One region of the Arthrobacter sp. HS15c genome, then DNA from elsewhere that is predicted to be linked to it. Evidence: riboswitches for the same ligand, from Rfam matches in the RefSeq annotation. Region 1 holds a riboswitch; the other holds the start of a gene.
What was found. Region 1 has a riboswitch for glycine ahead of ABV518_RS09730 (methylenetetrahydrofolate reductase). Riboswitches for the same ligand answer to the same signal wherever they lie in the genome.

Region 1 (11,584 bases):
CCAGGCAGCGCAGGACGGCGGCACTGTGCCGATGCGGGGCGTCAGCGATCAAACCGTACTGCGACGGGACCCACAAACGGATCAAGTTCCGGACCGAACCTGCCATGCCGGCAGACCCAGAAACGTAGGTCTTGATCCATCACTTCTAATGACTTATATAGTGTGGAAAACATCGCTTTTCCTTAACGCTCTGCCGGTAGATACTGAGACCCACACCACGAAAATCCCGCAGAGCGAAGAAGCAGAGATGAAGAAACGTATCCCGCACCGGCAGTTCCACAGCAAGAGTTCCCGGAAAGGCCGCGAGGTGCGGACCGGCGAACATTGCCCGCTGAACGGATGGTGGGCGCCGGCCGGCCAGGAGGCAGATGCGCAGCTCGTCGCCGAGGGGAGCATCATGCCGCCGAGCAGCGGCGAGTTGGTGAAATGGACTTTGATGGCGAGCCAGTTCGGATCACGAAAACCCAAGTACGCCCTCTCCGCCGCAGGAGCGTCCATTGACAGCCTCTAGCCAACTGTCCGCACAAGAAGGCTGTGAAGACGGCTGCCACTTCTGCGAAGGCCCGGAAACAGACTGAACTACCCGTTGATCTCCACCCGGATGTAGTCCCGCATTCCAGGACACCCGGCGCCAGCGCTGCAGGCCTGTTACGGTTTCAGCCCTCGCGCGCCGCCCCCGGAATCAGCGCTGCTGCCGGGGCCGGCGCCTGCTCCGGCCCGCCGGGAACCGAATCGAGGCTGTTGAAGCTGTAGAGGTGGACACCCGCGATGCTGCCGGGACGGCTTTCCAGCCCGGCAATCAGCGAGTCCGGCGAGTACTGGTCGCCGCTCAGGAGCTTGAGTGCCAGCGGGCCCTTGCGGCTGAGGAACTTCAGGGAACTTCCGACGCCGATCTGTGTTCCCAGCGAGACCAGCTTGGTCCGCGGCAGGGACCCGGCCACCCCCGCCCAGACCGGCAACTCCACGCCTTCACGGCGCAGGAGCGCGGCGAAGTCGAGGATTGTCGATGCTGAGAAGCACATCTGCGTCACCACGTGCGAGGCCAAGTGTTGCTTGGCCAGCAGGGCGTCCAGCACGTCCACCGGGCCAACAAGGGGATGACCCTCGGGGTAGCCCGCAATGCCCGCCCGCATCGTCCCGCCGGTGTACTGCGCGATATCTTCCAGCACGGGAAGGGCGGACTCGTAGATACCGGCAGGCTTCTTCCGGTCGCCGCCGATCACGAACACCTCGCCGATGCCGGCGGCGTCGCATTCACGAAGGATTCCGGTCAGCTCGGCGCGGCTCTGCAGGCTCCGGGCGGCGAGGTGCGGGATGGCCTTGTAGCCGAGCACGCTCAGCTGCACTGCGGCGTGCATGGTCCGCTCAATGCCGTGGTGGGGCAGGCATGTCACAGTGACCGGTGTCGTCAGCGGAACCTTGGCCGCAACGCGCTCAACGATTCCCTCGGTGGGGATGATTTCGATTCTGGTGGGCCAGGAACGGCGGCCGTCGGAGGTGGACGGTGAAACGGTCATTGAGGAACTCCATCATTCTGATGGCACCAAGGTGCCACGCTGATTCGGGTTCCTCCCCGCTCTGTATTGGACCTGAGAGTTTCCGTTTTGCCCTGCCGTCCGCAGTGCGCCACTTGCCCCGTCGGTGAGCCCGGTTTCCCGGACTGCTTTCCAGAGTTGCCTTGCCGCGGCGGTACGTGGGCCTGAGAGATTCCTGGGGAGGATTTGCTCCTACGGCGCCTGCTGAAACGTACCGGCAGGACTCTCCCGCCGCAGATCATAAGCATGTGCCACTGGTGGGTGACACGCCTCACACGCTATCTGGTTGACCGATGGGACGCAAAAGCATGGACCGCGGACCTTGCTGAGAAACCGCTTTCTGGGTAGTGTCCTTCTCAGCGCTCCGCAGTAACCGTCGTCATAGCAGCCGCCGGACCGGAGCGCAGTTCATTCCAATGACGGAAGAGAGAACATGCGAAGACGCAGTACCTACTTATCCATGTCCGCAGCCCTGGCCGTGGCAGGAGCACTGATCATTTCGGCTCCCGCAGGAGCCTCCCCCAACCCGGTGGCCGACCCTGGCGCCCAGACCGCCCAAACCCCGCTGGAGCGCCAGATTCTTTCCCCGGGGAACGGCTGGGCATCCGAAGGAACAGGCACCACCGGAGGCTCAGCCGCCGAGGACGCCAACGTCTACGACGTCTCCACAAAAGCCGAACTGCTGGCCGCGTTCGCCGCCGCCGGAACCCAGCCCAAGATTGTCCGGGTCCACGGAACCATCGACGCCAACACGGCACCTGACGGTTCACCGCTGACCTGCGAAAAGTACGCCGAAGGCACCGGCTACAGCCTGGACCAGTACCTCCAGGACTTCGACCCGGCAACCTATGGCCGCAGCCAGAAGCCTGCCGGCCCGCAGGAGGACGCCAGGCGCTTCGCCGCGGCAAACCAGGCGAAGTCCATCCGCTGGGACATCCCCAGCAACACCACCATCGTCGGCGCCACCACGGACAGCAGCATTTCCGGGGCAGCCCTCCGCGTCAACGGCGCCGCCAACGTGATCGTCCGCAACCTCACGGTGCGGGACGCCGCCGACTGCTTCCCGGCCTGGGATCCGACCGACGGCGCCGAGGGCAACTGGAACAGCGAATACGACCTGCTTCAGGTCATCAACCAAGCCACGCACGTCTGGATCGACCACAACGAATTCACCGACGCCCCCAACCTTGACAGCTCCCAGCCGCTCTACTTCGGCCGCCCCTACCAGGTGCACGACGGCGCCGTCGACGTCACCAACGGCTCGGACCTGGTGACCATGTCCTTCAACCGGTTCGCCGACCACGACAAGCTGCTCCTGATCGGCTCCACCGACTCGCCCACCCGCGGGGACCCCGGCAAGCTGCGCGTCACCATCCACCACAACGTGTTCGAAAACGTGGGCCAGCGCGCCCCGCGTGTCCGCTTCGGCCAGGTGGACGTGTACAACAACCACTTCAAGGTGACCGAAAACAGCACAGTCCCCTACGCGTACACGCTGGGCGCCGGATTCGACTCGCACGTCTACGCCGAGGCCAATGCGTTCACCCTTCCGGCTGGCGTCGACGCCGGCAACATCATCCGGCGCTTCAAGGGAACGGCCATCACCACCACCGCGAACGCCGTCAACGGCAAGATCGCGGACCTTCGCGCCGAATACAACGCCGCTGCCGCGCCCGCGGACCAGCTGGCCGAAGATACGTCGTGGACGCCAACCCTGCGCACCCAGGTCCACCCGGCCCAGGCAGTACCAGCCCTGCTCCAGGACTCCACCGGCCCGATCTTCACTGCGGGAGGGGAAGTCTGATGGCCGCCATCCTGCCGAACCGGCGCAGCGTCCTGGCCACCCTGGCGCTCACCGCCGGAACCATGGCCCTCTCGGGAACGGGCGTCGCTAACGCCGTCACCCAAACCGTCCTTGACCCCGCGAAACCCCGCACCAAACCGGTCATCTTCGTCGTCGGGGACTCGACGTCGTCGGCATACCAGCAGTCCGAACGCCCCCGCGCCGGCTGGGGACAGGCCCTGCCGCTACTGCTGGGGCCGCAGGCAACGGTGTTTGACTACGCCTGGTCCGGCGCCTCCTCCAAGAGCTTTGCCGACGCCGGAAAGCTGGACCGGGTCCTGGCCATGATGCAGCCGGGCGACTACCTGCTGATCTCCTTCGGCCACAACGACGAGAAAGTGGCGGACCCCGCACGGGGCACGCTCCCGGACACCACGTTCAAGGAGTACCTGGGCCGGTACGTCGACGGCGCCAGGGCACGCGGAGGAAAGCCGGTCTTGGTCACCTCCGTCGAACGCCGCCGTTTTGATTCCTTCGGGAATGCCGGGGATTCCCACGGCGCGTATCCGCAGGCCGTACGGGAACTCGCCGCGGCGTCCGGCACTCCGCTGGTGGACCTGACGGTTTCGTCAAAGGAGCTGTGGCAGCAGCTGGGGCCGGAAGGAACCAAGGAACACTTCCTTTTCCTGGCCCCAGGCGAGCACCCGCAGTATCCGCAGGGCTCGGAGGACAACACGCATTTCCAGGCCGCCGGTGCGCTGGCGGTGGCCCGCCTCGTGGCACGCGAACTGCAGGCCAAGCAGATCCTCCCGCCGGGCTACTTCCTGAATATCGACGCCGCCATCGACCCCCTGCTGGGAATGTACTGGCCGGCTGAACGCCCCATCGACGTCCCGGTGACGCTCGACGTCGGACCGGGCAGGACGTTCGCCACTGTACAGGCCGCCGTCGACTCTGTGCCCGCGGACAGCTCCCAGCGCACGGTCATCAGGATCCAGCCCGGCACGTACAGGGAGATGGTGCGGGTGCCCAGCAACAAGCCACGAATCTCCTTCGTCGGGCAGGGCAGCCGGCCGGAGGATGTGGTGCTCGTCTACAACAACGCCTCCGGCACGCCCAAGCCCGACGGCAGCGGGAACTTCGGCACCTCAGGCAGCGCATCGGTCCGGATCGACGGGCCAGACTTCGTAGCCAGGAACCTGACGTTCAGCAACGATTTCGACGAGGCCGCCAATCTGGGGATCAAGGACCGCCAGGCCGTCGCGCTGCATATCACCGCTGACCGCTCGGTGCTGTCCAACGTCAGGTGCCTGGGCAACCAGGACACCCTGCTGGTCAACTCACCGGGGGCGGGCGTCCCGGCCCGTTTCTACTTCGAGGGCTGCTATGTGGAAGGGGACGTTGACTTCATCTTCGGCCGCGGGACCGCTGTTTTCAGCAGCTGCGAGATCAGGTCCCTGGACCGCGCCTCGACCACGAACAACGGTTACGTGTCGGCGGGGAGCCTGGATCTGTCGATCCGGTTCGGCTACCTCTTTGACCAGTGCCGGTTCGTCTCGGACGCCGCGGCGAACAGCGTCCACCTGGGCAGGCCGTGGCACGCCGGTGGTGACCCGCGCGCTGTGGCCCAGGTCCTGGTCAGAGACTCCTGGCTCGGCGCGCATATCTCGGGAACGCCCTGGACTGACATGAGCGGCTTCTCCTGGCGGGAGGCCCGGTTCCACGAGTACAAGAACATCGGCCCCGGCGCACAGGTGACCGCCGACCGTCCGCAGCTGCCCGTGGCTGAGGCGGGCAACTACACGGTCAGGACCTACCTGCAGGGAACGGACGGCTGGGCACCACAGCTCGCCGGCTCGACGGCGGACTGCAGCGTGGTGCCGTCCGAGGTCGCCGCGTAGCTTCTGCGCACACGGAAAGCGGACGACGGCGGGACCTCCCGCCGTCGTCCGCTTCCGTCTGGTGCCTATTGCCTGAAGGGGACCTTCTCCCAGCTCAGGACGTCGTCGCTGTCGCTGCTGTTGCCGGCCACGGTGAACCGAACGTAGTTGGTGGCGTTGGCCGATCCGTCCACAGTGATGCGCTGCAGGTCATCCGCGGCGGGCTGGCCGTACACATCCAGCCACGGTGAGCCCTCCGCCAGCGGCTCGTTCTCGGCAAAGACGTGGCTGTCGCCGTTGATGAGGTAGACCGGGCGGTCGAAGCGGTTGGTCTCCTCAACGATGGCAGCGACGATCTGGCGGAACCCGGACATGGTGGCCGGGGTGGCGGTAGCCGCGGCGAGCAGGGACGGGTCGAACATGTCGGCCTGGGTCATGAGGACAACAGCGCGGTCGTTGCGCCGCGCCGCATCGCTGAACGTCTCGCGGATCTGGTCGAGCACGGCATCCGTCCGGTGTTCTACCTCAGCCAGCTGCTCGGGCGTGGGCGCGGTCTCGCCGAGGCCGCTCCACGGAAGCAGCGAGTTGTTGCTGCCCTGGACGTTCACCACGGAGAAGGCCACGCGGTTCTGGGTGAAGCGGACATTTTCAGGGAGTCCCAGGCTCTCCTGGGTCCTGACCGGCATGGTGGCGCCCAGGGTCTTGCCGGGCTGGTCGAAGAAGACCTCCCGCAGCTTGTCCAGCCGTTCCAGCGGGTTGTAGGCGCCGTTGTTGGTGCGGTGGCAGTCCACCCACTCGTTGTCGCCCGGGGTGAAGACCAGGGGGTGCTCGAAGGTGTCGAACTGTGAGCGGATGCCGGCGAAGTACTCGTCCGAGCAGACCGAGGAGCCGTTCTTGATGTCGCCCACGTGGGTGACGAATTTCAGCGCGCTGTCGGCGTTGATGTCCTGGATGCGGGACGGGAACTTCGCGATTTCGGCGTCGCCGTAGGGGACGTCGCCGATGACGCCAAAGGTGAACGCCTGGCTGTCGGAGGTGTCGTTGGCTGCCTGGGCGGGCTGGGACGCAAGGAGGCTTAGCGCGAGGACGGCTGCCGCCGTCGTGGTTTTCAGGGTCTTGGAAGGCATGGAGGTTTCCCGTGTCTGCTGGGGTGGGATGGCTTAGAGCGTGCGGGTGCTGAGGAACTGGTCCAGCGCCGCGAGGTCGTCGGTGTTGATGTGGTCCACGCCGGCGTCGAACAGTTCGTTCCAGACGGCGTCGCGTGCGGCGCCGGGCTGGTGGGGGGTGGCCCAGAAGCGGACGCGGTACCCGTTTGTGTGCGCCTGGGCCACGTAGGCCTGCAGCTTCAGGCGTTCAGCTTCGGGCATGGGGCCAACGCCCTGCCAGGTGAAGAGCTTGGTCCAGTTGTCCCTGACAGCGGCATCAGCCCGGCGGGCATGCCGGAGGTGAGTTCGGCAGAGCGTCCGTCATAGAAGCCGAAGCGCTTTTCCTGTGCCTGCATGGTGGCCAGGGGGCTGTTCCAGCTGATGACGGCGGTGACGGGTCCGGTTTTGGTGCCGCCATTGCTGTAGCGGCTCATGATCTCCGGGTGCCCGGCCAGTTCCTTCTCGATGGCGGCGTAGGTGGCCTCCCCTTCACTCTTGATGTCGATCAGGAGCTGCAGGCTGCCGTCCCAGTGCGGATAGACACTGTGGCCCTGGTTCCGGACCAGTTCGTCCAACGGATCCAGGTAGAGGCTCTCGAGTGTTGCTCCCGGCTTGGCGTCCTCGAGGTCGTGGGCCACCAGGAGTTCGCCGTCCACCAGCCACACGTCTGCCTCAACGCTGGTGAATCCATGCTCGAGGGCATCGAACAGTGGGCGGTCATGCTCATAGTCGTTGTGGGCATGGGCTGCGGCCAGCGGCCGTCCGAGGACAACCGACGCCGGTGCGTTGGCGGGTTGCGCGGCCGGCGGGGCGGCGATTCCGGTCAGGGAGGTGAGGGCCACAAGAGCGGTGACGGCACTTTTCAGGAACACAGGGTTCTCCTTGGTACAGCAGGGGTCGATTCATTCCCAGGCGACCGGGGCGCTGGGCGGTGGTGCGTGAAAAGACTTCCTGCTGCGGAAGAACGGGCATGGCCCCAACGGTTTCGGGGCGGTGAACGCCAGGCGTCGTTTGGACATGCCGGGGTCAGGGACCCGGAAAACGGCCTGATGCTCCCCGGGTCGCGCTGGGTGTCATCACTCGGTGCGGGGTCCTGCGACCTGGTCCGTCGGACTGGCCCGTCTGCCGATCCTGTAGCCGGCCCAGAACGCCAGGACCAGCAAGCCAACGACTGCCACTGCCAGGCCAACCTGCGTCCCCTGGCTGACGAAGGCCATGCCGCTGCCTAAGAAAAGCTGGTTGCTCAGCGGCGCGTAGGCGAACCAGCCGATGCCGGCGCTCGCGTTGCTCCACGCAACGAGGCACCCCACCAGCACCGCGACGAGGCCCGCCGCGGGCACGACGGCGGCAGACAAGCGGGCAAGCTTCGGTGCCTTGCGGTCCCCGGATGTGTTGTGTTCCCCCATGACGGCGAGTCTAGCGGGGGCGGCACGGACCCGTTCAGTAGATGCGGCGAGTATCCGGCTCAATGGCCCACGCAAGGCGGTGGAGCAAACTGGCCACCCGGCCCCGGGTGACCGACCAGCGTGACAGCTCAGGTTCGGGGGCAAGGCGCTGTCGCGGAGCATTCGGAAGTGCGCTCGTGGCAGTGCTGTCTGATCCGGCAAGAAAGAGTGCAATGAAGCCTGAACTGTCCATGGAGAAGATTCCTGATGTGTGGATTTTTGGGGAGGGATGGTGGGTCGACGCGGCGCACCCCCCTTTCCGATTATCAGGCAACCCCCAAGAATCCACCAACCGGTTGACCAATGGCGTTAAAAACGGTCGACGGCTGGAGGTCCGCCGTCGGCCCTTTGCCGGTGGCGCCGGTCCCGGCACCTTCCGGCGGCATCACAAGTTGGCGGCTTCCTGCTGCGCCAGCCTGATCATGCGCAGTTCGTCCTCCACCGCGCGGGTCGGCCAATAGTCCTTCGACAGCTCATTTGCCCGGGTCAGATCTGCCGCCGGGAAGAGCTTTCCGAGCAGTCCGGCCGCCTGAAGCAGGGCGATCAGCGCCGTGGTCCTGTCATCGGGCGGCGTGGAAACGGGCTTGGCATCAGGCGCCCCGGCACCAGGCGACGTGGACTCCGCCGCCCCGGCGTCAGTCGTCCCCGCATCGTTGGCCTCAGGGGCGGCTGCCGTATCAGGCACCTCGAGAGCGGACGGCGGACCGCTGAGCGCGGCCTGGATTTTTTCCAGGAGCGCCGCCTCCGGACCGTGGTCCTTCTCCGGGTACCGTACGGGCCGGAACCGGGCCAGGTGCTTTTCGCCCACATGCACCACGATGCCCCGTGATGCCATCCCCTCGTAGGCACGCTGGACTTCGGCGCGGCCCTCCAGCATGGAAACCCACCGCTTGGGAGCGTGCGGCCGGGATTTGCCACGGATGAGTTCCAGCTCGTGCTGGAGATCCGTTTCCGGGCTGGTGCCGGTAGCCCTGACGTGCTTGCCCTGCAGTTCGATCGCGTCGATCAGGTCCAGTTCGGCCAGCATCGCACCGGCCAAGGCAGTCCTGAGTGCAAACACCGGAATGTCAGGTTTTCCGGTTGTGTCGTTCGTTGCCAGAAGGAGGAAGGCCTGGGGCAGGTTAAGCTCCGCCGCCTTCGGAATTTCAGCGTTCATACGATCATGGTGGCCCTGTTGGCCGCCCACCACAACGGGGATTTACAAGCGCCGGCGACGGCACGGACCAGCAGGCATAAGCTGAATATACAACGTCTCTCTTACAGCACCGGGGAGGTCATCATGGACACCGAAACCGCCGATGTGATCGGCCATGATGTCACCACCATCACCTGCGTGTGCGGCAACACCGTCGGCAAGGACGGACTGATCCAGGCCAATTCAGAGGGCGTCCCCGTCCACAACGGTGACCCCACCCAGGTCCCTGCCGGATTGGCGTCATGGCCCGCCGATGAGGATCTCTACACCCTGTGTCCCTCGTGCGGCCGCGTGTACCGTGACTCGGTGATCGAAGAGACCGGGACCGCACCCGTTGCCTTCCGGGTCGACGTCGCTGCCGGCCCCATTGCCGAGGCCATCCGGGTGCACTGGAGCCTCAGCAGCTGAGCGGCTAGAGGTAGTCGCCGGCCCGTTCGCGCGCGATTTCGAGCAGCGTGGAGTGGAAGGCCACCTCTGCGGGTGCGTAAACCTTGTCCTGGCGCTGTGCCAGCAGGATGCGGCGCAAGGGGGCCGCATCCCCGAGGCTGAGCACCCGGACGTCGGGGTGCTGAAGGGCGACGGCGGTTCTGGGCACCAGCGCCACTCCCATGCCGACGCTGACCATGGCCTGGGCTTCCTGGTAGTCGTTGGCGAGAAATCCGATGGTTGGTTCGAATCCGGCGTCGTGGGCGGAACGTTGCAGCACTTCCACGACGGGGTGCGCCTCCGCACGCACGATCCACGATTCGTTGCGCAGCTCCTCCATGCTCACCTCCTCCCGGTCGGCGAGCGCGTGGCTGCTGGCTACCAGGATCACGGTGCTCTCGCGGAAGACTTCCGTGACCCGGATGGAGTCGTCATGGAACCTGTTCCACGGGTAATCCCACAACAGGCACAGGCCGGTCACCCCTGACTGCAGGTCCGCCACCAAGTCATCGAAGCGCGCACTGCGCAGCGAGAGGCTGATAGCCGGGTAACGCTTCTTGAAGGTGCGGATGACTATGGGCAGGAAGGATCCTGCCAGCGTGGGAAACGTGCCCACCGTCAGTGCTCCCCGCTTGAGGCCGGCGATCTGGTCCAGGTCGGACTGGGCAGCTTTCATCTGCCGGATGATCTGGCGCGCATGGCTGGCCAGTACCTGGCCTGCTTCGGTGGGCACCACGCCACGGGAGCGGCGGTTGAGCAGGGGCTGGCCAACTTCCTGTTCCAGCTTGCGCAGTTGTTGGGAGACGGCAGAGGGCGAGTACATCATCAGGTCGGCCGCAGCGGTGATCGAGCCCTGCTCCACAACCTCCATGAGCAGCGCCAGGCGCCGCATGTCGAAAAGAGGCTGCTCGCCATCCTGAAGCATCGCTTTACCCCTCATCTTCTTTGGTTAATTCAGTGCACACACCACTTGCATCGGCTGGAACTAGGCCGACTTCTGAGGCCGGGCTACCCGAGCACGGGTGAACTGTCCCGCCCACCTAGAGTGATTGAAGCAATACTACATCCCCCTTCATTTATTGAACATTGTCTTAAGTTGTGATCCAGATCAATCTCTTATCAGGGCCCTTGAAAGAACCGAGGCACGAGGAGATGTGGACGAACAATGAAGATTGAAGCGGAGTGGATGCGCGGAGGCACCAGCAAATGCTGGGTGTTCGAGGCGGGGCACCTGAGCGAGGGCACGAGCCTGGACTCGTGGTTGCCCCGGGTGTTCGGCAGCCCCGACTCACGGCAGATCGACGGCGTTGGCGGGGCCACGTCGACCACCAGCAAGGCGATGATCCTGCACCGGCCCGCCGAGGAAGACATCGACGTGGACTTCACCTTTGCCCAGGTGGGCATCGAGGAGGCCGCGGTGGACTGGGGCAGCAACTGCGGCAACTGCTCGGCAGTGGTTGGGCTGTACGCGATTGAGAAGGGATGGGTGGTTCCCAGCGGGGACGTTACCCGGATCGTCACCCGCAACACCAACACCGGCCAGATCATCATCCAGCGTGTGGCCACCCCCGACGGCGCCCTGCCAATCGTTCCCGACGCGCAGATGGCCGGCGTGCCGTTCCCCGGCTACCGTGTGGGGCTCGGCTTCCAGGACCCGGCCGGTAAGACCACCGGAAGCCTGCTGCCCACCGGGGCGGCGACGGACGCCATCACCGCCGGGGGCACCCGCTGGACAGTTTCCATGGTCGATGCCGGGGCGCCCGTCGTGATCATCCGGGCCGAGGACCTTGGCTTGGACACCAACCGGTACGACAGCTGGGCGGCCGGAGTGGAACTGCAGCTGGAAACGCTGGAACAAATCCGCCGGCAGGCTGCGGTACGCATGGGACTGGCAGCCACAACGGCCCAGGCGGCGCGGGCGATCCCCAAGCTCGCCATTGCCGCCGCCCCGGCGCAGTCGGATCCCGGCTGTGATCTCAACGTCATGATGCTTTCGATGGGCCGGCCGCACCCGGCCCTGGCCATCACCGGATGCATCGCCCTGACCCTGGCTGCCCGGACGGCAGGCACAGTCGTGCAGGCCATCACGGGCAACACGCTGGGGGCCATCCTGAAACTGCGCACCCCCGCCGGAGTCATCGAAACCTGGACCGAGGATCACGACGGCGCCCTGCT
Region 2 (11,584 bases), on a different contig from region 1:
GCGGATACAACCCTTCTTAAGGGTGGTTTGGACTCCTACGCTTGAGCTATCCAATCACTCGAAAGGTGGCCCACAATGAAAAAGGTTCATACGTGGCTGGCAGTCATTCTGATGGCTGTCGGATTGGGTTTCCTGGCTCCGGGGCCCGCCTCGGCAACCACGTCCTATTGCGGACTTGTTTGGGGTTCGCTGGCCGAAACAAATCCAGCGATGAGCACCGCATCAGTAACCAACGTTCGGACGGGGCAGCACTATTGCTTCGACCGGATGGTGGTTGATCTCAACGGCCCTGTGGCCGGCTACACCGCCCAGTACGTTCCCGTGGTGGTCCAGGACGGTTCAGGTTTCAGTATCCCGCTGCAGGGCAGCGCGTTCCTCCAGGTCACTGTGAACGCTCCGTCCTACGACAACGAGACCGGCAACGTCACGTACAGCCCGGCAGCGAAAGCCGAACTGTCCAACGTAGCTGGATACCAGACGTTCCGCCAGGTAGCTTACGCAGGCAGCTTTGAAGGCTACACAAGCATCGGCCTCGGCGTCCGTGCACGGCTCCCGTTCCGGGTCTTCACCCTGGACGGACCGGGCTCCGGATCGCGGCTGGTTGTGGACGTGGCGCACTTCTGGTGACCTCCGGTTCAATGGCGAACCGGCGTTGAGATAAGCACAGTAAACCCAAGAACGGCACCCTGTTCCGGAAATCCGGACCAGGGTGCCGTCCTGTGCGCCCGGGCTACTCGGGCACTACCAGTGCCGGAGTGTCGCTGCGGATGGTCTCGCCCCGGAAGAACCCGGGGCGGAGGCGTGCCATGACCAGCATGAACACCGCCCCGAGCAGCAGGATCCCGATGCCCAGGACAAATACCAGTCCGACGCCGAAGACCTCCGAACCGCTGCCGAACTCCGGCGCCCAGCTGTCCACCGCCGTCTGCAGGAACACCACGAACAGCCCGACCCCGCCGAGCACTGGGCACACGAGCCGCAGCATGAAGTTGCGGACGCTGCTGAAGACGCTGTTCCGGAAGTACCAGGCGCAGGCGATGGCGGTCAGGCCGTAGTAGAAGCAGATCATCAGGCCCAGCGCCAGGATGGTGTCGTTGAGAACGTTCTCGCTGATAACGTGCATCACCGCATAGAAACCGGCGGACACCACGCCGGCTGCAACAGTGGCGAAGCCCGGCGTCGAGAAGCGCTTGCTCAGGTGGCTGAACGGCTTGGGCAGGGCGCCGTAGTGGGCCATGGCCAGCAGGCTGCGCGACGGCGACGTGAACGTGGACTGCAGGGACGCCGCCGAACTGGACAACACCGCCAGGGACATCAGGATGGCGAACGGCCCCATGATCGGTGACGCAAGCGCCGTGAAGAGGTTCTCGTGGTTCTCCGGGTTGTTCAGCCCCACCCCGGTATCGCCGACGCCGGCGAACATCATGGTGGCGATGCTGACCAGGAGGTAGATGCCCAGGACGGCCACGGCGGTGAGGGTGCCGGCCAGGCCCGCGGTCTTTTTGCCGTTGGCGGTTTCCTCGTTCACGGTCAGGCACACGTCCCAGCCCCAGTAGACAAAGATCGACAGGGAGATGCCGGCGGCGATCTGCCCGAACGTCTCGATTTTGGTGACGTCGAACCATTCCCAGCTGAACGGGATGGCCGTGTCGGACGTGGACCAGTTGGCGAACGCCAGGCCCACGAAGAGCCCCAAGACCAGCAGCTGGAAGCCCACGAGGCCGTACTGCACCAGCTTGGTGGTGTGCAGGCCGCGGTAGCTGACCCAGACGGCGAGGGCCACAAAAACGAAGCAGGTCAGGACGTTCAGGGGCTTGTTGGCCGCGAGGTCCGCAAGCTCGGGTGAGCCGGTCAGCTGTGACAGGAAGAGGTAGAAGAAGTCCACGGCCACGCCCGCGAGGTTGGACAGGACGATGATGTTGGCGGCGAGGAGTCCCCAGCCGCCCATCCAGCCAACCCACGGGCCGAAGGCCTTGGTGACCCAGGTGAACGTGGTGCCGCTGTCCGGGGAGTCGGCGTTGAGCTCCCGGTAGGCGAGGGACACCAGAATCATGGGGATAAAGCCGATGAGGAAGATGACAGGCAGTTGGAGCCCGGCTTCGTTGATCGTCGGGCCCAGGGCGCTGGTCAGCGTGTACGCCGGCGCGATGGTGGAGATGCCCAGGACCACGACGGCGAGCAGGCCCAGCTGCCCGCCCTTCAGGCCCTTGGCCGTGATGCCGTGCGCCGTGCCGGCTGCATCAGCCCCCGACTGCTGGCCTGCGGGGGTGCCCTTGCGGATGGTTTGCGTCATTGTCCAGCGCTTTCTACGAGGCAGCAGGCTGCTGTTGGGTGATGCAATGGATGCCGCCGCCGCGGGCGAAGAGTTCGCGGGCGTCGATCCCGACCACCCGCCGGCCGGGGTAGGCCTCTGCCAGGATCTGCAGCGCCTTGTCATCATTGGCGTCCCCGAAGGTACAGGCAATGACGCCGCCGTTGACCACCACGTGGTTGATGTAGCTGTAGTCCACAAACCCCTCGTCATCCCGCAAAGTTTCCGGGGCGGGGACTTCGATGATGTTCCACTCCCGTCCGGCCGCGTCCTTCGTGGTGCGGAGGTGTGCGATGATCTCGCGGCTCACCTGGTAATCCGGGTGCCGCGGGTCCTGCTGGGAATGCACCAGCAGCGTGCCGGGGGAGGGGATGGCTGCGACGATGTCCACATGCCCGCGGGTGCCGAACCTTTCCGAGTCCCTGGCCAGCCCGCGGGGGAGCCAGACGACGTGGGTTGCGCCGATGGTCCGCGCGAGCTCGGCTTCGACGTCGGCCCGGCTGAGTCCGGGGTTGCGGCCCGGATCCAGCTGCACGGTTTCGGTCACCAGCACGGTTCCCTCGCCGTCCACCTGGATGCCGCCGCCTTCGTTGACCAACGCGGACACGATGTGCGTGGCGCCTGCGCGGCCGGAAACCTCGCCGGCGACCAGCGCGTCCTTGTCCCAGCGTGCCCAGTCCTGGGCGCCCCAGCCGTTGAACACCCAGTCGACGGCGCCGAGGCGCCCGTCCTCGGCGAGCACAAAGGTGGGGCCGATGTCCCGCATCCACGCGTCGTTGAGCGGGGCGGCAAGCACCTCGACGTCCGGGTGGAGGTCGCGGGCGGCGATGCCGACGTCGGCCGGGTCCACCACCACGGTGACCGGCTCAAATTCGACGGCGGCGTTGGCCACCGCTGCCCAGGTGGACCGGGCAGCATGGGCATCCTCGGCGGTGTCGCCCAGGGTGTAGCCGCCGGTGGGGAACGCCATCCAGAGCCGCTCCTGTGGAGCTGTCTCGGCCGGCATCCGCCACGCGTTCATGCGGTCACCTCGGTGTGCACTGCCGACGTCGGGATCCCCGCCTCCTCGCCGCCGAGCGGCTGGTCACGGCGCACGGGCTCGGTCAGCCGGCCGTAGGTGTCAGGGCGGCGGGTGGCCAGGAACGGGAAGAGCGTGAGCCAGTCCCGGCGCTGGTCCAGGTCCAGGTCTGCCACCAGGACGGCGGACTCGTCGCGCGGGGCCTGGACCAGGATCCGGCCGTAGGGGTCGGAGATAAACGAGGAGCCGTAGAAGTCCAGGGTTCCCTCGCTGCCCCAGCGGTTGGGGGCAATCATAAAGAGGCCGTTGGCGATGCCGTTGCCCACAATGACCTGCTGCCACAGCGGCTGCGTGTCGAAGTCCGGGTGGTCCGGTTCGGAGCCGATCGCGGTGGGGTACACCAGGATCTCGGCGCCGCCCAGGGAGTACAGCCGGGCGACTTCCGGGAACCATTCGTCCCAGCAGGTGGGCATGCCCAGCCGCGCTCCACCCAATTCTGCCGGCGCGTGGACCTCGTAGGCATCCGCTGCCGCCGGCCCCTGGCGGAAGAACTTGTCCTCGTAGTAGCCGGCGGTGACCGGGATGTGCAGCTTGTGCGTCCGGGCGAGCAGTTCACCCTCGGACGACACCAGGATGGCGGTGTTCAGGCCAAGGCCGTCGTCGCTGCCGTCCGGGGCCGGTGCCTGCTGGTACAGCGAGGCGTGGACGGCCACGCCGTGGCGGCGGGCGGACTCGGCAGCAAACCGGAACGTGGGCCCGGTGAGCAGGTCCTCAGCGGTGTCCGACGGCCGGGGCCGCGCCGCTCCGGGCCGCGAAATGTCATTTTCGGGGCGGGTGTCCGCGGGGTAGCGGGAGAGCGTGAGTTCGGGCAGGAACACCGCCGTGGCACCCAGCCGGGCGGCGCGGCCGATGCCTTCGTCCAGTTCAGCCTGCAGGACAGCAGTGTCTGCATGCCAGCGGTGCTGCACCACGCCCACCCGCAGGGCGGGGCGTTCGGACGGCGTTGTCCGGGCCAGGGAAGCGGGAGAGTCGAGGCAGGAAATTTCAATCATGGGCTTACTTCCAGTGAGACGACCGTCACTAAATGAATGACGTTCATTTAGTATGGACGGTACCGGGCTTTCGCGCAAGGGCTTAAATGAATCACGTTCTTTTGTGTCGCCGGGACCTAATTAGTAAGCTCACTGAGAAATTTTGCTCCGGGCTCCCAAAACGGCTGATAGCGTCAGGATCACTGGACCAATCGAGGAGGATTTATGAAAGCTTCACCGACGCTGACCAACAATCTTCAGGCCGTTCTTGCGGACCTGATCGAGCTGCACATCCAGGGCAAGCAGGCCCACTGGAACATCGTGGGCACCAACTTCCGGGACCTCCACCTGCAGCTCGATGAAATTGTTGATGCCGCCCGCCAGTTCGCCGACGACATGGCCGAAAGAATGCGTGCACTGCATGCCCTTCCCGACGGCCGCAGCTCGACGGTGGCCAAGAGCACCAGCCTGGCCCAGTTCCCGGAAGGACTTATCAACACCAAGGACGCCATCGAACGGATCGTCGCCGCCCTCGAAGCCGCCGTCGGGACCATGCGCAAGGTCCATGACGAAGTGGATGAAGAGGATCCCACCACCGCGGACCTGCTGCATGCATTCATCGCCAAGCTGGAGCAGTACGCCTGGATGGTGAACGCCGAGACGATGAAGGCCTCCGCCAGCGTCACCGCGCCGGACGCAAAGTAGCGCAGCGCTCGCAGATCAAATACTGGAGCGCCCGGCGCCGGAGTCAACTCCGGCGCCGGGCGCTTTTTCATGCGGCGCCTTTGCTGCGGGGCGGATCCCTGGTCGAAGGCGGGCCGCCTAGTGCGCCTTGGGAACCCGGTGAAGCGCGACGGCGGCCAGGACTGCCGCCCCCGCCATCAGTACCAGCGCGATCCCCGCAGTGATGTGCACCCCGGAATCGAACGCCGCGCGCGCCGCGCCGCGGAGCGCTTCAGCAAGCGGAGCAGGCAGGGTGGCGGCCAGCTCCATGGCACCTGCCAGGGTTTCGCCTGCCTGATGCGCAGCTGTGCCGGACGTGGCCTCTGCGAGCCCGGCGGGAAACAGCAGATTGTGCTGGTACGAAGCCGTCAGGATGGAGCCCAGGACTGCCGTCCCCAGCAGTGACCCCACCTCGTAGCCCGTCTCGGAGATCGCGGCCGCCGCCCCTGACTTTTCAGCTGGAACGGCACCAAGGATGAGGTCGTTCGAGATGGTTTCGGCCGTACCCACGCCCAGCGCCAGGATGAGCAGTGCTCCCAGCAGGAGGGCCGGACCCGCGCTGTGGTTGCCGAAGGCCACCAGCCCGTGGCCGGTGGCGCTCAGGGCCAGGCCGCCGGCCACCACGAATCCCGGACGGACCTTCCGCACCAGTGGCACCGCCACCAGTCCGGCCACCACCGTGGCCAGCAGGGCCGGGATCATGGCCACTCCGGACGCGGACGGTGTCATGCCCTCCAGGAGCTGGAGGTGCTGGGCCAGGAACAGGATGAAGCCGTTGAAGGAAAACAGCGCCAGGACGTTGGCCGTAATGGCCGTGCTGAACACCCTGTTGCGGAACAGGGACATGTCCAGCAGGGGACTGGCAATGCGGAGCTGGCGGCGGACAAATATAAACCCCATGGCCAGGCCAAACCCTATGAGGAACACCGGAATTGTTCCAAAACCCTCGGTGGCCAGCTCCTTGATGCCATAAACCACCGGCACCATCACCAGCAGGGACAGCAGAATGCTGGGCATGTCCACCCGCCCGGGACGGGGATCCCTGGACTCCGGGATGAAAGCCGGACCGAATACCAGCAGAGGCAGCATGATGGGCACCGCGACCAGCAGGATGGCGCCCCACCAGAACTGCTCCACCAGCCAGCCGCCGAAAATGGGGCCCAGCGCGGCGCCGCCGGAAAAGCCTGCCGCCCAGATGGCAACAGCTAGCCGGCGCCGGTTGGGGTCCGGAAAGATGTTCCGGATCAGGGACAGCGTGGACGGCATCAGCATGGCCCCGAAGAACCCCAGCATCGCCCTGCCGGCGATGAGCCACTCGGCGCTCGGCGCGAAAGCCGTCACCGCCGAGACGGCCGCGAAGCCGACGCTGCCAATCAGGAGGAGCCGCCGGCGTCCTATCCGGTCACCGAGGCTGCCCATGGCAACCAGCAACCCGGCGAGCACCAGCGGATAGGCGTCCACGATCCAGAGCAGCTGGACGCCCGATGTTTCCAGGCTCCGCGCAATGGCCGGCAGTGCAAACGTCAGCGCCGTGTTGTCCACTGCAACAAGGAGTACCGGGAACATCAGCAGTCCCAGCGCAAGCCAGTCGCGCCATTGGCCCCTCGCCGGAACCGGTGCCGGACCGGGAGCCGGCGTCGACCGGGCGGTGGACGGCGTGACGGAGGTGCTGTTGGTGTTCTGCCGGGAGGCTGCGGACGTGGTCATGCAATAACTGTACCGTCTGGACGGTATAGTTAAGAAATCGAAGCCCCCAAGGATGCATGATTGGAACCATGGCCAGAAAACCCGTTGCGCATGATGCCGTCCTCGACGCCTTCGAAGAACTCCTCATCGACGTGGGGGAGCGCGCAGCCACGCTGGATGCCGTGGCCAAAAAGGCCGGCGTGTCCAAGGGCGGACTGCTGTACCACTTCCCGAACAAGGAGGCGTTGATCACCGCCACCCTTGAACGGCTGGACCGCCTGGCCGGCGAGGACCTCGCCGCCATGGCGGCCGCGCCCGAGGGTGCCGCCGCGTACTTCATCCGTTCATCGCTCTGGTCCGACACCCCGATGGACCGTTCGTTTGTTGCCGCCACCCGCCTGGCCGAGGTGGCCCACGAGGAGGCCCGCCGCCGTTTCGCGGCCATCCAGCAGCAGTGGCTGGAACTGATCGGCGCCGACGTCGGCAAGGCAATGGCCAAGGCCGTGCTCTATATGGGTGACGGGCTGTATTTCAACGCCATGTGGGAAAGCGGTCCGTCCGGGAACGCCGACGGCCGGCAGGGGGATGTGGCGGAACTCCTTGCCGCGGTGGAGCGGCTGAGGGGCTGAATGCCCGCAGGGCTGGCGGTGCACGTCCCGGGCGGTCGCCATTTGCCCGAAAGCCTGCGGCATAGGACAATTGGTGATGGCTGTCACCGGCCATGCAAGATGTCAATCCCAAATGAATAAGCCTTTGATCTGCGGCGGGAGAGTTCTGCTAGTAGGTACAAGCAGGCGCCGTAGGAGCAAATCCTCCCCAGGAATCTCTCAGGCCCATGTACCGCCGCGGCGAGGCAACTCTGGAAAGTAGCAGGCTGTCCGCCTGACGTGTCCCGGATCGCTCCGGAACATCAGGACTGCTGTGCTCACCGACGGTGCAAGCGCCGGCCCCGCAGCAGCGGACCGCGCGGAAACTCTCAGGTCCAATACAGAGTGGGGAGGAACCCGAATCGATGTGGCGTACCCTGCGCCGCCTGAGTTATGGAGTTCCTTTTGACTGTCAATTCAGCCTCTACGTCTTTCGTTGACCGGCACATCGGCGCCCGCCGCCAGGCCGACGTCGACGCCATGCTCAAGGCTGTCGGCTACGACACCGTCGATGCGCTCGTGGATACCGCGGTCCCGAAGGACATCCGCCAGGACTCCGGCCTCCAGCTGGCAGAGGCCCTGAGCGAGGTGGAAGCCCTCGCCGAACTGCGCAAGCTCGCCGCGAAGAACAAAACCGCCGTGCAGATGATCGGCCAGGGCTACTACGACACCGTGACGCCCGCGGTGATCCGCCGGAACATCCTCGAAGGCCCGGCCTGGTACACCGCGTACACGCCCTACCAGCCGGAGATCTCCCAGGGCCGCCTCGAGGCGCTGCTGAACTTCCAGACCATGGTCCAGGACCTGGTGGGCCTGCCCATCGCCAACGCGTCGCTGCTGGACGAAGCCACCGCCGTGGCCGAAGCCGTCCTGATGATGCGCCGGGCCAACAAGAACAAGGACGCCCGCGACGGCAAGACGGTGCTCGATGCCGATTGCCTGCCGCAGACCATCGCCATCGTGAAGGGACGCGCCGAGGCGCTGGGCTTCGAAGTGGAGGTTGCTGACCTTTCCAAGGGCCTGCCCGACGGCGTCATCAACGGCGTGGTACTGCAGCAGCCCGGTGTTTCCGGCCGGGTCTTCGACCACTCCGCCGTCATCGCCGGCGCCAAGGAACGCGGTGCCCTGGTGACCGTGGCCGCCGACCTCCTGGCCCTCACCCTCATCACGCCGCCCGGCGAGCAGGGCGCCGATATCGCCGTCGGCTCAGCCCAGCGCTTCGGCGTCCCGCTCTTCTACGGCGGACCCCACGCTGCCTACATGGCCGTGCAGAAGGGCCTCGAGCGCTCCATGCCGGGCCGCCTGGTGGGCGTCTCCAAGGACTCCGCCGGCATTCCCGCCTACCGCCTGGCGCTGCAGACCCGCGAGCAGCACATCCGCCGCGAAAAGGCCACGTCCAACATCTGCACCGCGCAGGCACTGCTGGCCATCGTGGCGTCCATGTACGCCGTGTACCACGGCCCGGACGGCCTGAAGGCGATCGCCCAGACCGCCCACGGCCACGCGAAGACCCTGGCCGCGTCCCTGAAGGCCTCCGGCCTGGACGTGCTCCACACCAGCTTCTTCGATACCGTCACCGTGTCCGTCCCCGGCAAGGCGGCCGGGATCGTTGCCGCCGCCGAAGCCAAGGGCATCAACCTGCGCAGCATCGACGCGGACACCGTGGGCTTCTCCACGGACGAAACCACGACGCCGGCAATCGTCGACGGCGTCCTGGCCGCCTTTGGTGCCGCCCCGGCGGAGGTGACGGACGCGTTCGCCCTGGATGCCGCCGTCGAGCGTTCCTCCGACTTCCTGCAGCACCCCGTGTTCAGCACCCACCGTTCCGAAACCCAGCTGCTGCGCTACATCCGGAAGCTTTCGGACCGCGACCTCGCGCTGGACCGCACCATGATCCCGCTGGGCTCCTGCACCATGAAGCTGAACGCCACGGCCGAAATGGAAGCCATCTCCTGGCCCGAGTTCGCCTCCATCCACCCGTTCGCGCCTGACTCCCAGACCGAAGGCTGGCGGGAACTGATCGCGGACCTGGAAGCCCAGCTCACGGAGATCACCGGCTACGACCAGGTGTCCATCCAGCCCAACGCCGGCTCCCAGGGCGAGCTCGCAGGCCTGCTGGCCATCCGCGGCTACCACCTCTCCCGCGGCGACGACCAGCGCACCGTCTGCCTCATCCCGGCGTCGGCGCACGGCACCAACGCGGCCTCCGCCGTCCTGGCCGGCATGAAGGTAGTGGTGGTGGCCACGGCTGCCGACGGCACGATTGACCACACCGACCTGTACGCGAAGATCGAGGCCAACAGGGACGCGCTGTCCTGCATCATGATCACCTACCCGTCCACCCACGGGGTGTACGACGCCGACGTCCGAGAGGTCTGCGACGCCATCCACGCCGCAGGCGGCCAGGTCTACATTGACGGCGCCAACCTCAACGCCCTGGTTGGTCTGGCCCAGCCGGGCCAGTTCGGCGGCGACGTGTCGCACCTGAACCTGCACAAGACGTTCTGCATCCCGCACGGCGGCGGCGGCCCGGGCGTTGGCCCGGTCGCGGCCAAGGCGCACCTGGCACCGTTCATGCCGGGCAACGCGGCCACCTGGACCGAAGGCAACGACGTCCCGATCTCCGCCTCCCGCTTCGGCTCCGCAGGCGTCCTGCCGATTTCCTGGGCCTACGTGAAGCTTATGGGCGGTGCGGGCCTGACCGAGGCCACCAAGTCGGCGCTGCTCGCGGCCAACTACATCGCTGCCCGCCTCAACGACTTCTTCCCGGTGCTGTACACGGGCGAAGGCGGACTGGTGGCACACGAGTGCATCCTGGACCTGCGCGAGCTGACCGCCAAGACCGGCGTCACGGCCGAGGACGTGGCCAAGCGCCTCATCGACTACGGTTTCCACGCCCCCACCCTGGCGTTCCCCGTGGCAGGCACACTGATGGTGGAACCCACGGAGTCCGAGGACCTGCACGAGATCGACCGCTTCATCACCGCGATGATCGCGATCCGGGCCGAAATCGATCAGGTGGCCGACGGCGACTTCACCGTTGTGGACAGCCCGCTGCGCAACTCCCCGCACACCGCGGCCGCCGTGATCAGCACTGACTGGGACCGCGCCTACCCGCGTGAGCAGGCCGTCTTCCCGGTTGCCTCGCTCAAGCAGGACAAGTACTTCCCGCCCGTGGGCCGCATTGACGGCGCCGCAGGGGACCGAAACCTGATCTGCTCCTGCCCGCCGCTTTCCGAGTTTGAAAACTAAGGATTCCGTGATGACTGAGAACTACACAGCGCTCTACGAAGAGCACAAGAAGCTCGGCGCCTCCTTCACCGACTTCGGCGGCTGGCAGATGCCGCTCAAGTACAGCTCCGAGCTCGCCGAGCACCACGCCGTCCGCAAGGCGGCCGGCATCTTCGACCTCTCCCACATGGGCGAAGTCTGGGTGACCGGCCCGGACGCCGCAGCATTCCTGGACTACGCCCTGGTGGGCAAGATTTCCGCGATGGCCGTGGGCAAGGCAAAGTACTCGCTGATCTGCAATGAGGACGGCGGCATCATCGACGACCTCATCACCTACCGCCGTCCGGCCGCTGCGGACGGCACGGACCGCTTCCTGGTGGTCCCCAACGCCGGCAACGCCATGACGGTGGCAGCTGCGCTGGCCGAGCGGGCCGCCGGCTTCGACGTCGTGGTTGAGGACGTCTCCGCCGAGACCTCGCTCATCGCCGTCCAGGGCCCCAAAGCAGAGGAGCTCCTCCTCCGCCTGGTCCCCGCCGCCCAGCACAGCCTGGTCACCGGGCTCAAGTACTACGCCGCCGTCGAGGTCCCCTTCCTCGTGGCCGGAGCCGGCCAGGAGCTCCTGCTGGCACGCACCGGCTACACCGGCGAGGACGGCTTCGAGATCTTCGTGGCCAACGACGACGCCGCCGCGCTCTGGCAGGCCATCGTCGCCATTGCCGACGAGGGGGAACTGGTGCCTGCCGGCCTCGCCTCCCGCGACTCGCTCCGCCTCGAGGCCGGCATGCCGCTGTACGGCAACGAGCTCTCCCTGGAAGGCGACCCGTTCGCCGCCGGCCTGGGACCCGTCGTCGCGCTTTCCAAGGAAGGCGACTTCGTGGGCAAGGCCGCGCTCGCCGCCAAGAAGGAAGCCGGCGCCAGCACCACCACCGGCCGCCGG

Region 2: another riboswitch for glycine. It lies ahead of gcvP (aminomethyl-transferring glycine dehydrogenase); the one in region 1 lies ahead of ABV518_RS09730 (methylenetetrahydrofolate reductase).

Annotation. Positions count from the first base shown of each region.
Region 1 covers NZ_JBFOHM010000005.1:179,133-190,716, reverse strand. The annotation lists gene ABV518_RS09740 (CDGSH iron-sulfur domain-containing protein) at 1-128, shown strand, start outside; gene ABV518_RS09735 (hypothetical protein) at 161-511, shown strand; gene ABV518_RS09730 (methylenetetrahydrofolate reductase) at 657-1,517, opposite strand; glycine riboswitch at 1,678-1,776, opposite strand; gene ABV518_RS09725 (polysaccharide lyase family 1 protein) at 1,996-3,339, shown strand; gene ABV518_RS09720 (pectinesterase family protein) at 3,339-5,219, shown strand; gene ABV518_RS09715 (hypothetical protein) at 5,285-6,325, opposite strand; gene ABV518_RS09710 (hypothetical protein) at 6,359-6,565, opposite strand; gene ABV518_RS09705 (hypothetical protein) at 6,544-7,215, opposite strand; gene ABV518_RS09700 (hypothetical protein) at 7,420-7,749, opposite strand; gene ABV518_RS09695 (GPP34 family phosphoprotein) at 8,174-8,944, opposite strand; gene ABV518_RS09690 (hypothetical protein) at 9,068-9,391, shown strand; gene ABV518_RS09685 (LysR substrate-binding domain-containing protein) at 9,396-10,334, opposite strand; gene ABV518_RS09680 (PrpF domain-containing protein) at 10,575-11,584, shown strand, end outside.
Region 2 covers NZ_JBFOHM010000011.1:16,352-27,935, forward strand. The annotation lists gene ABV518_RS18035 (hypothetical protein) at 76-627, shown strand; gene ABV518_RS18040 (APC family permease) at 731-2,293, opposite strand; gene ABV518_RS18045 (agmatine/peptidylarginine deiminase) at 2,307-3,332, opposite strand; gene ABV518_RS18050 (nitrilase-related carbon-nitrogen hydrolase) at 3,329-4,381, opposite strand; gene ABV518_RS18055 (Dps family protein) at 4,586-5,065, shown strand; gene ABV518_RS18060 (MFS transporter) at 5,183-6,790, opposite strand; gene ABV518_RS18065 (TetR/AcrR family transcriptional regulator) at 6,859-7,398, shown strand; glycine riboswitch at 7,524-7,622, shown strand; gene gcvP (aminomethyl-transferring glycine dehydrogenase) at 7,822-10,668, shown strand; gene gcvT (glycine cleavage system aminomethyltransferase GcvT) at 10,679-11,584, shown strand, end outside.